2 regions of the Pseudoalteromonas sp. Cn5-37 genome follow, and region 1 is predicted to be linked to the other one. Evidence: riboswitches for the same ligand, from Rfam matches in the RefSeq annotation. Region 1 holds a riboswitch; the other holds the start of a gene.
The links. Region 1 has a riboswitch for lysine ahead of dapA (4-hydroxy-tetrahydrodipicolinate synthase). Riboswitches for the same ligand answer to the same signal wherever they lie in the genome.

Region 1 (3,416 bases):
TGTTCATCACGGTATTTCACGATCAATGCACACGACATGCTAAGACCTTGTTCACGAGCCCATGCATTTGAAGCTGGGCGAGAGCCTGGGATCACAATCGCGTTTTCTGGGATGGCTTCACCTTTGTCTAGCTGGCGCTCGTTAACGCAATCGTAAACAGGAATGGTTGCCGATAAGCGTACACCCGGCGCAAGTACAGCACCTTTTTTCACAACCACACCTTCAACAATAACGCAGCCTGCACCGATGAATGCGTCATCTTCAATAACCACAGGGCTGGCACCAATTGGCTCAAGCACACCACCTAATTGTACTGCTGCACTTAGATGAACATTTTTACCCACTTGTGCGCATGAACCCACTAATGCGTGGCTGTCGACCATCGTGCCTTCGTCGATGAACGCGCCAATATTTACATATGCTGGTGGCATGATAATGGTGCCTTTAGCAACGTGTGCGCCACGACGAACACTGCTACCACCTGGTACTATACGCACGCCAGCATCGGCTGCAAAGCCTTGTGGAGCTAAGTTGTGCTTATCAACAAAACCACCCGGGAACTCAGTGTTTGTGCCATTTTTAAAGGCTTCTAAAATGCCTTGTTTAACTTCAACATTGGCGTGCCAGTTGCCGTTCTCGTCCTGTGTTGCCGCGCGAACTGCGCCTGATTCTAAGTTGTTTAATAATTCTAACCAGCTCATGATAAAACCTGTTTTTAGTTCCAAGATAAAATTGTGTTGTTTGCGTGGGTGATGCTGTCTGTTTGCTCAAGCTCTAAATGCGTAAGCGGCGGACGTAAATGCGGGGTATTTATTTTACCTTGCAGGTGCATCAGTACTTTTACGGGGATTGGATTTGCCACAGCGAATAAACTTTGAATCGCTTGCGACCAATCGGTGAATAGATTTGGGTATTGACCACTTAAACTGCGTTTAACAAACTCATGGGTTTGACTCGGCCAAGCATTCGCGGCAACCGAAACTAAACCTTTTGCTCCTGCTTGAGCAAAATACGGCATAAGAGCATCATCGCCACTAAATATGGCCAGTGTTGGCGATGCCGTTCTAAAGCCTTCAAATTTGCTAATGTCGCCACTGGCTTCTTTTAAAGCCCAAAGATTTTTGTGGTCAGCAAGGTTTTTGATCACCTGCGGTGAAATCTCAACTGCACTGCGTCCAGGTACGTTATACAGCATACATGGGTGATTACTTGCATCAAGAAGGCTTTCAAACCAATGTGTTTGGCCAACTACCCCAGGTTTTGCATACAGAGGTGAGCCCAATAGATAGCCATGAATAGGTAGTTGGTTGCAGTATTCAACCCAAGCAACTTGTTGCTTGAGGTTCATGCCGCCCACAGCAACCATGAGTGGTACACTCGGTGCTAATTGGGAAACATGCTCAACGATGGCTTGTTGCTCTTTGAGTGAAAGCGCCAGTCCTTCACCGGTACTGCCAAGTAATAAAATGCCGTTATTTGCATCTTGCTGCTCAGCGACCAGTTGTTCAAGGGCCGTGTAATCGACCTCGCCAGATTCAGAAAATGGCGTGACAAGCGCTGTCCATAATGGATAGTCGTTTAAATCAAAATTGTTGATCATCTCTCACGAACTTATAAGGTATTCGAAGAGTTTATGCGGGAACATTTGAATGGAGCCGCATGTCGTCGTTCGAACAAGGTATAATTCGAAGAGCGAATGGGCTTAAAATAATAAAGACGCGACGGCCTTATTATACTAAGACCAGAAGCTCTCCACCAAACTAATCAATAGCGCTTTGCTATTGTTGGTGACAGTCGCTGGGATTCAGCCCAGTCGCCCGAAATAAGCACCTCACAAACGGTGTTACTTCTCGGCGTTAATTCCCCTCACGTATGATCAACAGAGTCTGTGCTCTTCCCATACGCTACCTGAATAACGCACCTCTTCCAGCCCTTTATGCTCGCTTTAAAGGTTAAAGCCAACATAGTTAAATAGGGTATTTGCAGCGATTAAAGCATTTTAGCCGTCTAGGTGTCAAGGCGAGGAATTTGTTTTTTAGTGACCGAATTTGCAACATGGTTACGTATAACCGTGTTTTTACGTACACTTAGCGCTAACCAAATCAATTGGAAAAATGATGGAAAAATTTAACGATATTTATCAACGAGCCGTATCTCGAAAGGGCAGTGAAGAAATGCTGCAAGCACTGTTATCAAACCCGCTCGACGATGCTGATATTGCTAAAATGCATGACGATTTATGGTTAGAAGAGTTCACGCGTAAAGTCTTTCAAAGCGGTTTTTATTGGTCTGTTATCAATAATAAATGGGCTGGTTTTCGTGATGTGTTTTGGGATTTCAGTGTAGAAAAATTGTTGATGATGCCGCCAGATATGCTCGAGCAAAAAGCCAGTGATGAGCGAATTGTTCGTAATTTTAAAAAAGTACAAACGATCCCAGAAAATGCGTACATGATCCACGAAGTTGCTGAGAAGCATGGCAGCTTTAGCCAATTTATTGCAGATTGGCCTACTGACAATATTATTGGTTTGTGGGCTTATCTTAAAAAGCATGGTGCGCGTTTAGGGGGAAATACTGGCCCATACGCTTTACGAGCGCTTGGTAAAGATACTTTTTTACTTTCTCGGGATGTAGAAGCCTATTTGCGTGCCCATGAGTTGATAGATGGCGGCTTACAAACTAAAAAGTCACTGCAAGCAGCGCAAGATTTTTTCAACGAATTACAACAGCAAAGCGGTTACAGCCTGCAGGCACTAAGCCAACTAGTGGCCTATGGTGTAGGCGATAATCGTGTGGGTGTCGCAACACGTTAAGGACAGTTATGAAACTGCAAACTCGATACACAGATATTAGTGAACTACTTGCTATCAAGGATATGCCGAGCGCCGTTGCCGAGCCGCAATTACTGCTATTTAATGACAAGCTAGCTGATAATTTCGCAATTAAACACGACAGCGAATTTTTAGCTAAATTGCTATCTGGTTCAACGATAGATAACGACGTTGCGCCGGTTGCTCTTGGTTACTCAGGTCATCAATTTGGTTATTTTTCACCGCGTCTTGGTGATGGTAGAGCGCATTTACTTGGGGCTATTGCAGATAAAGATGGCACATTGTGGGACTTGCAGCTAAAAGGCGCTGGAGCAACAGTGTTCTCGCGCGGTGGTGATGGTCGCTGTGCCATTGGTCCAGCTGTTCGAGAGTACATTATGAGTGAGGCACTTCATGCGCTTGGCATCGCAACTACGCGCTGTTTAGCTGTGGTTACAACTGGCGAAACGGTATATCGTCAGCCACCACGCCCGGGGGCAGTTGTTACTCGCCTAGCTAAAAGTCACATCCGTGTTGGTTCATTTCAATACTTAGCTACACAAGGTGATATAGAAGGGCTAGAGAAGCTCGTTGATTACGCAATTA
Region 2 (3,416 bases), on a different contig from region 1:
CAAAGTGCCTAGTGCAAAGCAAGAGTACTTAGCGACTCGCCTAACGTTAAAGTATTTGTATCAACATGCTTACCCTCATGATGATTTAGCGCTCAGTGAAATATCGAGCCAGTTTGATGACAAAGACAGCAAGCTAAAATTACATACCCCGGTTAGAGAACCTGTGTGGGCTTGTTTATCACATTCAAATGGCTTGATTGGCGCAGCCCTTAACCCCGAACAGCAGCTATTTGGTTTTGATATTGAACAAAGCAGTAAGCCTCGCCCTTTTATCAAACTCGCAAAGCATTTTTATCATCAAGATGAAGTTGACTTAATTAGCCGTTTTGACGCTCCCGATGAACAGGCACAGTGCTTTTTTAGAATTTGGACATTAAAAGAAGCGCTTGCAAAAGCAAGTGCTCAGCCGATTGCGAAACTACTTGCTCCTAATGTATTTGAAGAATTGAGCAAACATAATTTCAGCGCGAGTAGTAACTCTGTTGAAGGCTTTGATATAAGTGTTGTGGCACAAAAAAGCACTGACTGGCAGTGCTCTTTTATTAATTTTAACGACTTACGCTGCGACTTGGGTTTCTAATAGTCGGCTGTGAATAGCCTGCACGACTTCATCTGACTCACTTTGCTCAACTAAGAAGCACAGGTTATGTTTACTTGCACCGTGGCAAATTAAACGAATATTAAAATCGCTTAATACCTGCATTAAGTTCATTTCTTGCTGACGTAATTGAATTTCAGAACCAATTAAAGCCACCAGCGTTAAGTTATTCTCAACCGACACATGACAAAACTCAGAAAGCTTATCTAAACAAGCTTGATCAAGCTCAGGGCGTGATGCATTTGGTGCGTTATCTAAAGTGATTGCAACACTTATCTCGGAGGTAGTAACCAAATCAACCGAAATATTAAACTCACTTAAAATGGTGAAAACACGCGCTAAGAAACCACTCGCTAGGAGCATTTCTGGGCTTTTAACCGTTAACAGAATTTGGTTTTTACGCTGCGTTACCGCACGAATACCTGGTTGCTGAGATTTTTCTTTTTCAATCCATGTACCACCTAACTGTGGTTCACGGCTTGAACCAACAAACACACTAATATGGCTACGGCTTGCAGGTAAAATGGTTGCAGGGTGCAGTACTTTTGCACCAAACGTTGCCATTTCTGCCGCTTCATCAAAGCTTAAGCGTGCAATTGGGCTTGCTTTAGCGCATAAACGCGGATCAGTACTGAAAATACCCATAACATCGGTCCAAATATGCACGCTTTTTGCGTTAATTGCTTCAGCGAGTAATGCAGCACTGTAATCTGAACCACCACGGCCTAAAGTGGTCGTTTGATTGTGCTCATTGCTACCAATAAAACCTTGAGTTACCACAACATGGTCATCAAGTAGCGGCACTAAATGCTCTTTAGCAGCCGCAGCGGTTGCTGCAACATTTGGGGTAGCTTTAGCAAATTGGCTATCTGTTTTTAGCACTTTACGTACATCAAAACGCACCGCATCAAGACCTTGACCGCGTAATACTTGAGTGAATAAATACGATGATAAACGCTCACCAAAGCTCAGTAGTTCATCCTGATCTGCTACTGACTGAGCCCCGTCTGATGCTAGCTTTTGAAAAGCCTTAAGCGTTTCATTAAAGCCATGTGCTAAATCAGCATCAAGCGACAGCTCTGCCAAGATTGCTTCTTGAATGGCGACAACGCCAGTAATGTGCTCATCACGTTCAGCCGCACTCAAATCAGCTTTACATAATGCAACTAAATGATTGGTCACGCCTGCACTGGCACTCACAGCAACTATACGTACTTGATTATCAGCACAAATGATTTCAGCGCAGCGGCTCATAGCATCAAAGTTAGCTACACTGGTACCACCAAATTTTGCAACAACGTAATCTGATTTTGTGTTGGCGGCTAATTGGGTATTCATGTCGTCTCCTTTTGTGGAAAACTATCCACAGTAATTCAAGAAGAACTCGGCAAGGGGGTGCTTTGAAAATAAAGAGTAGTCCATGCCAGAAGCTCTCCACCTAGTTTGGTGACAGTTTTGAGGATTCAGCCCCATAAACCGAAAAATAACCGTGACGTCCGGTTAATTTTCTCGGCGAGTACTTCCCTCATTAATGGTCATCGGCGTTCGTCACCTCACATTAATTACCTAAGTATCGCACCTCTTCTGAATGTTAAGTTAACACCTGGTTAAAATAACAAAGCCTGCTGTTAAAAGCAGGCTTCGAAAGTTAACGTTTAGACGTCTAGCTGTCAAGTTGTTTTATGAAATTAAACTGCCCGCTAAGTACGAACCGTAATAACCAACGGTATAAGCAATTAATAAATAAACCGACATTTTAAGATAGCTCATAAAGGTCAGTGCTTTTACCTTACTCATGGCAATAATACCTGCCGCAGAGCCGATAATAAGCATTGAGCCACCGACCCCAGTTGCGTAAGTAAACGACAGCCATTGCTGAGGGCTCATCACTATATCAGCTTTTAAAAGTGCTGCAGTGAGAGGTACGTTATCTACCGCCGCTGATAATAGTCCCATTAAATAGTTGGCATATTCCGGTGCCATCAACTCATATAAGTGAGTAAATTTAGCAAGCATGCCCACTTCTTTTAATGCACCAACCAGCAATAACACACCAACGAAGAACAATAAGGTGTCGTATTCAATTTCACGAATATAATCGATGATTTTTTTGTTTACGTCTTTTTTGCGCATTAAAAATTGCGCAACCAAAAACATAAGTGATAAACCAAATAAAAAGGTTAACAGCGGCGGCACACTATAAAGCACACTCAAAGTTAACGTGGCAATAATCGTCGAGAAGAAGATAACCGCAATGGTAATATCTGTCTTTTCGATACGACGGGCTGCTTGTTTTTCAAACACAACATTACCCGACATACCCACCGACAACATCGCCGCGAGCAGTGCAACACTTGTCAGTGCAGGGGCAATTAATAATAGTAGATTAGCAATGGTGACTTTTTCGTCTAAGAAAATCATCAAGGTTGTCACATCACCTGTGATCAACGACACCCCACCCGAGTTAACACTAAATACAATTAAGGTCGCATATTTTATTAATTTTTTAGGATCTAACTTAAGTGACATCACCACCGCAAGCGAGATTAAAGTTGCCGTTATGTTGTCTGAAATAGATGAAAATAAAAACGCAAAACCACCAATCAGAAACATCAGCTTTCGTTCACTGATTTGATTTGGCATAATTTTATGAACAATATTCTGGATAAAGCCTTTAGAGTTTAAATACGCTACAAAGGTCATCGCAGCCATTAAGAATAGCCACAAAGTCGCGATTTCTAATATGTTGTGATCCAGTTGATGTTGTATGGTTTCTGGGCTTTGCCCATGAATTGGAGAGATAAATAAGATAATCCAG

Region 2: linked by a shared signal. The riboswitch ahead of lysC (lysine-sensitive aspartokinase 3) and the one ahead of dapA (4-hydroxy-tetrahydrodipicolinate synthase) in region 1 are both predicted to bind lysine.

Annotation. Positions count from the first base shown of each region.
Region 1 covers NZ_JAKGBA010000010.1:23,109-26,524, reverse strand. The annotation lists gene L1266_RS13075 (2,3,4,5-tetrahydropyridine-2,6-dicarboxylate N-succinyltransferase) at 1-701, opposite strand, end outside; gene dapA (4-hydroxy-tetrahydrodipicolinate synthase) at 716-1,600, opposite strand; lysine riboswitch at 1,738-1,934, opposite strand; gene L1266_RS13065 (DNA-3-methyladenine glycosylase I) at 2,118-2,813, shown strand; gene L1266_RS13060 (protein adenylyltransferase SelO) at 2,822-3,416, shown strand, end outside.
Region 2 covers NZ_JAKGBA010000001.1:537,050-540,465, forward strand. The annotation lists gene L1266_RS02430 (4'-phosphopantetheinyl transferase family protein) at 1-580, shown strand, start outside; gene lysC (lysine-sensitive aspartokinase 3) at 557-1,936, opposite strand; lysine riboswitch at 2,018-2,190, opposite strand; gene nhaD (sodium:proton antiporter NhaD) at 2,279-3,416, opposite strand, start outside.